2 regions of the Roseateles sp. GW821-FHT09G09 genome follow, and region 2 is predicted to be linked to the other one. Evidence: predicted binding sites of a transcription regulator. Region 2 holds the regulator's gene; the other holds the start of a gene.
The links. Region 2 encodes NrdR, which represses ribonucleotide reductase genes. Its sites were predicted from a motif close to CACNANATNTNGTG; they were not measured.
Positions count from the first base shown of each region.

Region 1: a site for NrdR is predicted at 2,328-2,341, ahead of AC07O8_RS09785 (ribonucleoside-diphosphate reductase subunit alpha). Genes of this name have one in related genera too.

Region 1 is NZ_JBWKOG010000003.1:290,616-295,027, forward strand. It holds gene AC07O8_RS09775 (sensor histidine kinase) at 1-208, shown strand, start outside; gene AC07O8_RS09780 (sigma-54-dependent transcriptional regulator) at 198-1,871, shown strand; gene AC07O8_RS09785 (ribonucleoside-diphosphate reductase subunit alpha) at 2,559-4,412, shown strand, end outside.
Region 2 is NZ_JBWKOG010000010.1:108,655-113,066, reverse strand. It holds gene AC07O8_RS23910 (hypothetical protein) at 1-166, opposite strand, end outside; gene AC07O8_RS23905 (PilW family protein) at 163-828, opposite strand; gene AC07O8_RS23900 (type IV pilin protein) at 842-1,357, opposite strand; gene AC07O8_RS23895 (GspH/FimT family pseudopilin) at 1,354-2,007, opposite strand; gene nrdR (transcriptional regulator NrdR) at 2,197-2,640, opposite strand; gene glyA (serine hydroxymethyltransferase) at 2,657-3,907, opposite strand; gene AC07O8_RS23880 (lytic transglycosylase domain-containing protein) at 4,315-4,412, opposite strand, start outside.

The DNA of each region.
Region 1 (4,412 bases), on a different contig from region 2:
CCTGTACATTTGCCGCGAGCTTTGCGAACGCTACGGCGCCCGGATCAGTTACCACCGCCACGCCGCCGCGGGCGCCGGGCCGGACGCCGAAGCCAACGAATTCCGCGTGCTGCTGCCGCGACCGGTGACGCCGGCCGGCTTGCTGGCCTCGATCCCGTCCGCGGGACCCGACTCCTATTTCCCCGATACCGAACTCCATGAGCGCTGATCCCCGCCTGCTGGTCATCGACGACGAGCCCGACCTGCGCACCCTCTACGAGATGACGCTGCTGCGCGAGGGCTTCACGCTGGACAGCGCCGGCACCGTCGAGGACGCGCTGGAACTGCTGGGCGCGCGCCGCTACGACGCGGTCATCACCGACATGCGGCTGCCCGACGGCAGCGGGCTGGACATCCTGCGCTGGCTCGAGCAGCAGGGGCGCAGCGAGCGCGCGCTGGTGATCACCGCCTACGGCTCGGCGGAGAACGCCGTCGAGGCGCTCAAGGCCGGCGCGTACGACTACCTGACCAAGCCGGTCGACCTGCGGCAGTTCCGCATGGTGGTCGCGTCGGCGCTGGGCCGCGCGTCCAAGGCCGAAGGTCCGGTGCCGAAGCCGTTCTCGTCGGCCCCGCCGGCGGCGGCGGCGGGTGCGGCGATGGGCGCGGCGATGGGTACGTCGGCGAGCGGGCCGTCCATCGCCCAGGCGCGCGCTGCGGCCGCCAGCGCGGCGGACGACGCGTTCGCGCCGACCGCGCCGGGCACGTTCGACATGCTGCCCCCGGCGGATGCGCCCAGGCCCGGCACGCCGGAGCGGCGCAAGGCGCCCCGCCCGGCTCCGCCGCTGACCGGCTCCCCGTCGGCGCTGGCGCGGCTGGTCGGCGATTCGGCCCCGATGCGTCAGGTGCGCGAGCTGATCGAGAAGGTCGCGCGCAGCATGGCGCCGGTGCTGATCAACGGCGAGTCCGGCACCGGCAAGGAACTGGTCGCGCGCGCCATCCACGACGTCAGCGCGCGGCGCCCGCACCCGTTCATCGCGGTGAACTGCGGCGCGATCCCGGAGCAGCTGCTGGAGGCCGAGTTTTTCGGTTATCGCAAGGGCGCGTTCACCGGCGCGAGCGAGGATCGCGAGGGATTCTTCCAGGCCGCGCAGGGCGGCACCCTGTTCCTCGACGAGATCGGCGACCTGCCGATCGCCATGCAGTCCAAGCTGCTGCGCGCGCTGCAGGAGCGCTCGGTGCGACCGGTCGGCGCGGTGGCGGAGATCCCCGTCAACGTGCGCCTGCTCAGCGCCACGCACAAGGACCTGACCGCGGAGGTGGCGGGCGGTCGTTTCCGGCAGGACTTGTATTACCGGCTCAACGTCATCCAGATCCGCGTGCCGCCGTTGCGGGAGCGCATGGAGGACCTGGCGCCGATCAGCGCCCGGATCCTGCTGCGCATCGCCGCCGACGCCGGCGTGGAGCCGGTGCCCGCGCTGACGCCGGCCGCCCTGGCGACGCTGTCGCGCTACAGCTTCCCCGGCAACGTGCGCGAGCTCGAGAACCTGCTGCACCGGGCGCTGGCGCTCTCCAGCGGCGACGGCATCGACCTGGCCGATCTCGGCCTGCCCGACAGCGTGCTGGGCCTGGACGACGCGCCGACCGACACCGCTTTCAGCCCGGTCGATCCGTCGCTGGCCGTCGCGCTGCCGGCCGAGGCCGGCGGCGGCGCACCGCTGCCCTCCGATCTGGCCGCCTACCTGGATGAGGTCGAGAAGCAGATCCTGCTGCGCGCGCTCGAGCGGCATCGCAACAACCGCACCGCCGCCGGCGCGAGCCTGGGCCTGTCCCTGCGCCAGATGCGTTACCGCATGGCCCGCCTGGCCATCTCCATCGGCGGCGACGAGTCCTGATCGCCAACCGGACTCCCAAGGCCCTCGGGCAGCGGCTGTCAGTGGGGCCGGAATGATGCGAGGGGTTCGCGGACGCGATGCCCCTTGCGTCGTGGAGTGCCCGCGCCTGGCGACCCGCAGTTGGGCGGTCCAGAACCTGCGCTTCTCGCCGTCAGATGCGCGCATTGCGACCATGACCCCACCGCCGGTAGCGGCTACGGGAAGGTCCTGATCGGGACTTGTCCTACCCCCCGGGGACAGCCCGCGAAGTCGTCATCGGATTGCCATCGTCGCAAGCGCAGCAGCCATGGGCGTTCGCGGCGCATTCGGGCCGCCAGACCGCGTCAATCCTTGCGCTCCGCACACGATGCGCGAATCCATCGGGGCTGTGCGGGGTCAGGTCTTCCGGCTAGCCCAGCAGGGGGTGGGAGTCAAGCGGGGAGGACGCTACCGCTAGTTCCTTGAAGGTCCGCAGACCACTAGATATAGTGTTTTGCATGCTATCCTGCTGACTTCGCAAACACGGCGATGAATGCTCCATCAGAAGTCTTGTCCGCGGTGCCGGCCCCCCAGCCGGAGACGCGGAACCATCAAGTCCCGGCGCATCAGCAGCATCGCGAACACCACCTGACCCCCTGATCGTTTGGCCCTTCGGAAAAGCCGGGCCGGGCGCAGCATTTTTTGTTTTCAGACCAGAACGAGGAACCCATGCAGACAGTCGCCGCCACACCGACCGCTGAAACGGGCCTGGCGCAGGCTCCCCGCGAGTCCGCCGCCGCTTCGGCCAGCTTCCCGCAGCATCAGATCATCCGCCGCAACGGCGCGGTGGTGCATTTCGAGCCGAGCAAAGTGGCGGTGGCGATGATGAAGGCGTTCCTCGCGGTGCACGGCACCAGCGGCGCCGCCTCCGCCAGCGTGCGCGAGACCGTCGACGCGCTGACCGACTCCGTGACCCGCGGCCTGCTGCGTTCGCGCCCGGCCGGCGGCACCTTCCACATCGAGGACGTGCAGGACCACGTCGAGCTGGCGCTGATGCGCGGCGGCCACCATGAAGTGGCGCGCGCCTATGTGCTGTATCGCGAGCGCCGCACGCAGGAGCGCGCCCGCCAGGGCGAGCAGCAGCAGGCCGCCGTGCTGGAGTCCGGCATCTCGGTGACCGAGAACGGCGTGCGCGTCCCGCTCGACCTGGACAAGCTGGCCGCGCTGATCGCGTCGAGCTGCGAGAACCTGGGCGCCGACGTCAAGCCGGATCCGATCCTGGCCGAGACCAAGCGCAACCTGTACGACGGCGTGCCGATCGACGAGGTCTACAAGGCCGCCATCCTGGCCGCCCGCACGCTGATCGAGAAGGATCCCGGCTACACGCGCGCCACCGCCCGTCTGCTGATGCACACGATCCGCCGCGAGATCCTGGGCGAGGAAGCGACGCAGGCCGACATGGCCACCAAGTACGCCGACTACTTCCCGGGCTTCATCAAGAAGGGCGTGCAGGCCGAGCTGCTGGACGAGAAGCTGCAGCAGTACGACCTGGCCAAGCTGGGCGCCGCGCTGAAGGCCGAACGCGACCTGCAGTTCGACTACCTCGGCCTGCAGACCCTGTTCGACCGCTACTTCCTGCACGTCGACGGCACCCGCATCGAACTGCCGCAGGCCTTCTTCATGCGCGTCGCGATGGGCCTGGCGCTGGGCGAGATCGACCGCGAAGCGCGCGCGATCGAGTTCTACGAAGTCCTGTCGACCTTCGACTTCATGAGCTCCACGCCGACGCTGTTCAACGCCGGCACGCGCCGCTCGCAGCTGTCGAGCTGCTACCTGACGACGGTGGCCGACGACCTGGACGGCATCTATGAGGCGCTGAAGGAAAACGCGCTGCTGTCGAAGTTCGCCGGCGGCCTGGGCAACGACTGGACCCCGGTCCGCGCGCTGGGTTCGCACATCAAGGGCACGAACGGCAAGTCGCAAGGCGTGGTCCCGTTCCTGAAGGTGGTCAACGACACGGCCGTCGCCGTGAACCAGGGCGGCAAGCGCAAGGGCGCCGTCTGCGCCTACCTGGAGACCTGGCATCTGGACATCGAGGAATTCCTCGAGCTGCGCAAGAACACCGGCGACGACCGCCGCCGCACCCACGACATGAACACGGCGAACTGGATTCCCGACCTGTTCATGAAGCGCGTCATCGAAGGCGGCGACTGGACGCTGTTCAGCCCGTCGACCTGCCCCGACCTGCACGACCTGTTCGGCAAGGCGTTCCAGACCGCCTATGAGGCGTACGAGGCCAAGGTCGATCGCGGTGAGCTCAAGCTCTACAAGCGCATGCCGGCCCGCGACCTGTGGCGCAAGATGCTGACGATGCTGTTCGAGACCGGCCACCCCTGGATCACGTTCAAGGACGCCTGCAACGTCCGCAGCCCGCAGCAGCACGTGGGCGTGGTGCACTCGTCCAACCTGTGCACCGAGATCACGCTGAACACCAACGACAACGAGATCGCGGTCTGCAACCTGGGCTCGGTCAACCTGTCGCAGCACGTCAAGGACGGCCAGATCGACCAGGAGAAGCTGAAG
Region 2 (4,412 bases):
CGGCCTCCGCGGCCTCCGCCGCCGTGGCCGCCCGGAGATCATTGGCGGACACCCGCTGCGCCGTCACCAGTTGACGCACCGCCCAGGAGGCGCCAAGCGCCAGCACGCCCAGCAGCACGACACACATCGCCAGCGTGCCCAGTCCTCGTTCCTCGCGCCGGATCATGGGCAGTCTCCCGACAGCGCGTGGTTGTGCAACTGGCTGATCAGTTCGAGGCGGTGCTTGACGCGCGGATCGTGCACGGCCTCCGCATCGACGGTCAGGGTCACCAGGCGCGTGGACAGGTTCGGCGTGCAGCTCGCCGCACCGCCGGAGGCACAGCCCGCGGCGCAGGCATCGTCCAAGGCATGCCCTTGCGATGCCAGCTGCACCTGGAGCTCACGCACGCGCAGCAGATCGGGATCGGTCACGGGCTGGTAGCGGCCGGCGATCAACTGGTCGATGCGGCCGTCGCTCAGGCGGAAGCCCGAGGTCTCGCGCACGCTCGCGCCGCCGGAAGCGCTCCCGTCCCGGGCGAAGCTGTAGGTCACCCAGCGTCCCGAGTCCTCCACGAGGAGATCGGCGTAGGGGTTGCGGACCGGCGCGTCCGGGTCGTCCTGCCAGACCCCGTCCTGCGCCTTGTCCCAGAACGCCGCGCGCCGGAGGTCGCGCAGCATGAGCTCGGCCGTGGCGCGCAGTTCCTGCTGGACCTGCAGTTCCAGCATCAGCCGGCGATGTTCCCCCAGCTGGACGCCGGCCATCGAGAAGGCGCCCGCCAACAGCAGGAGCCCGATCGTCAGACCGATCATGAACTCGACCAGGGTGAAGCCCCGTGAACGGTATTTCATGGTGTCTTCTCCATCATCGCGGCCAGCAGGTGTCGGTCTGCTCGGCGCCCTGGTCGTCGAACCCGGTCGTGGACGTGGCGCCAAGTTCCTGCCGGAGCGTCAACACCCGGCACCGGCGGTCGGCGGATTGCGCGCCTTGCGCCGTGGCCTCGAGCTGGTAGCGCGTGGCGTCGGCCTGGGCGATGCGCAGGCGATAGAGCCCGCCCTGCGTCGTCGCCGCTTGCCCCAGGTCCTCCAGGCGGTCGGCGTAGCGGGGACCGCGGGAGCGGAAACGCTCCTGTGCGAGCTGGATGGCCTGCAGCGCTTCGCGCGCCTCGGCACGGCGGCCCTTGATGACCTGGTCCCGGAAGCCGGGCAAGGTCAAGGCGGCCAGCACGGCCACGATCGCCAGCACGGTCAGGGCCTCGATCAGCGAGAAGCCGCGGGGCGTCCCGTGCCTCTGCGTCGGGCAGATGGGTACCGCGGGCCGGCGGGCGGACGGCATCGGGATCGGGATCGGGGGCGGGGTGGGGATCGGACGCGTCGTCATGCGCACCTCGGCAGGCGGCTCAGCGCGCCGTCGGGTGTGCAGCTGCGCACGCGGCCGGTGATGCTGACGATGTGGTGGACCGAGCCGATGCCGCTCACGCGCACATCGATCGTGCCGCTGACCGACACGGTTCCCTGGCGGCCGCTGAACAGCATCGACGGCACGTTGGACGTGACCTCCGCCTGGCCCCGCTCGCGCACCCAGCGCACCTGCTTGATCGCCTGGGCGTCGGCACGGCAAGTGGGTGGCGCGTCCACGTGGCAGTCGCAGCCGCCGACGGCGCCGGTGTGCAGCACATAGCAGCGTCCGCTGCCCGCGACGGCGGACTCATCGCCGCCGAATCGCAGGATCACATTGCGCGCGCCCTGGATGGCTTCGCTGCGGGCAAGTTGCAGGTCGCCGAGCACCGCTTGCGCGGCATTCGCGAGTCGCTGGCGCCAGAGCCAGTCACGCAGGTCGGGGGCCGCAAGCAGGGCCACGAGCGCCACCAGCGCGATGCTGACCATCGCCTCGATGAGGCTGAGGCCGCGGGCACCGGCACGGGTACGGGCGCCGCAGGAGGGCGGATGCGCGCTCGGAGCGCTTGAAGAGCTGGAAGAGCTCGAAGAGCTTGAAGAGCTCGAGGACGTTGGAGAGGCGGAGGGCTGCAAGGAAAATCTCCCGAAGAGTTGCTGGGAACTCTAGGGAGATGGCCTGCGTTGCGCTTCGCCTTCAGGAGGGAAACGCCGGCCCGCTGAAGGGGGCCGGCTTTTGGGGGATGTCTGGGGACGCATGGGGGATGCGCCTGAAAAGTCCGTGAAGGACGCGTGATCCCCGAGCGTGCTCCGACGAACTCGGTCTCAGATGTCGCGGATCAACTGCCGGAACTCGTCGACGTCCTCGAACGAGCGGTACACCGACGCGAAGCGCACGTACGCGACCTTGTCGATGCGCTTGAGCTCGCGCATCACGTGCTCGCCCAGCTTGGTCGACGGGATCTCGCGCACGCCCGTGCTGAGCAGCTTTTCCTGGATGCGCTCCAGCGCCGCGTCGATCTGCTCGATGCTCACCGGCCGCTTGCGCAGCGCCAGCGTCATCGACGCGCGCAGCTTGCCCATGTCGAACTCGGCGCGCGTGCCGTCCTTCTTCACGACCATCGGCAGCGCGATGTCCGCGCGTTCGTAGGTCGTGAAGCGCTTGTCACAGGACTGGCAGCGACGGCGGCGACGCACCACGTCGCCTTCGTCGGACTCCCGGGTCTCCGACACTTGCGTGTCGCCGTGACCGCAGAACGGGCAACGCATGTGGCGCCGGCCCCGCTCAGCGGTAGACCGGGAACTGACGCGTCAGTTCGGCCACCTGCTCGCGCACGCGGGCCAGGTTGGCCTCGTCGTGCGGGTTGTCCAGCACGTCGGCGATCAGGTGGGCGGTCTTGCGCACCTGCTCCTCCTTGAAGCCGCGCGTGGTCATGGCCGGCGTGCCCAGACGGACGCCGCTGGTGACCATCGGCTTCTGCGGATCGTTCGGGATGCCGTTCTTGTTGCAGGTCATGTGGGCGGCGCCCAGGATGGCCTCGGCTTCCTTGCCGGTCAGGTTCTTCGGGCGCAGGTCCACCAGCATCACGTGGCTTTGCGTGCCGCCGGAGACGATGCGCAGGCCGCGCTCGATCAGCGTGTCGGCCAGCACCTTGGCGTTGGCGACGACCTGCTGCTGGTAGGCCTTGAACTCGGGCGTCAGCGCTTCCTTGAAGGCCACGGCCTTGCCGGCGATGACGTGCATCAGCGGGCCGCCCTGGATGCCGGGGAAGATCGCCGAGTTGATCTTCTTGGCGATCGCCTCGTCGTTGGTCAGGATGATGCCGCCGCGCGGGCCGCGCAGGCTCTTGTGCGTCGTCGAGGTGACGACGTCGGCATGCGGCAGCGGGTTCGGGTAGACGCCCGCGGCGATCAGGCCGGCGTAGTGGGCCATGTCGACCATGAAGTAGGCGCCGATCTCCTTGGCGATCTTGCCGAAGCGCTCGAAGTCGATGTGCAGGGAGTACGCCGAGGCGCCCGCGATGATCAGCTTGGGCTTCTTCTCGCGCGCCAGCGCTTCCATCGCGTCATAGTCGATCGCTTCCTTGGCGTCCAGGCCGTAGGAGATGACGTTGAACCACTTGCCGCTCATGTTGAGCGCCATGCCGTGGGTCAGGTGACCGCCTTCGGCCAGGCTCATGCCCATGATGGTGTCGCCGGGCTGCAGCAGCGCGAAGAACACGCCCTGGTTGGCCTGCGAGCCGCTGTTGGGCTGCACGTTGGCGAACTCGGCGCCGAAGAGCTGCTTCAGGCGGTCGATCGCCAGCTGCTCGACGATGTCCACGTACTCGCAGCCGCCGTAGTAGCGCTTGCCGGGATAGCCCTCGGCGTACTTGTTGGTCAGCTGGCTGCCCTGGGCTTCCATCACCGCCGGAGAGGTGTAGTTCTCCGAGGCGATCAGCTCGATGTGGTCTTCCTGGCGCCGGGTCTCCTGCTGGATGGCGGCGAAGACTTCGGCATCGACGTTGGCGAGGGTCTGTTGGGTGCGGTCAAACATGATGATGTCGGCTCAAGGGTTGGCGCCGCCCGCCCGGCAGCGCATCGGCGCGATCGCCGGTCAGCAAGGACGGCGATCCGGCGACGGAGGACGGAACGAGGGCGGCCCAGGCGAACGGCACGGACAACCGGGGACGTCCCCGGCCGTTCGCGCTTCCCGGTGGTGGCCCACCTCGGGCGACGCCTGCGTCGGTGAAGGAATGATCACCGGTCAGGGCGCCCTGATCGCCAGTTGCGCGAAGCCCGCAGTGTAGCCGCACCGTCGAGGGGCGCCGGTCTTCTCGTGACATTGTTCCCACGGGCGCCGGGACGGAGGCTTCGCCCAATGAGGAACGGGTTCCGATGGGAACCCGTTGTCAAGCCCTTGCCGGGCCCTTGCCGAACTGTGCGGAAGGCGCGGCGCAGCGATCAGCGCATCACGGCCGTCATCGCGACCTGTTCGCCGGTAGGAGTCGGCGCGGACGCCGGCTCGCGGACCGGACGCGGCGCCGACGGGCTGACGTTGC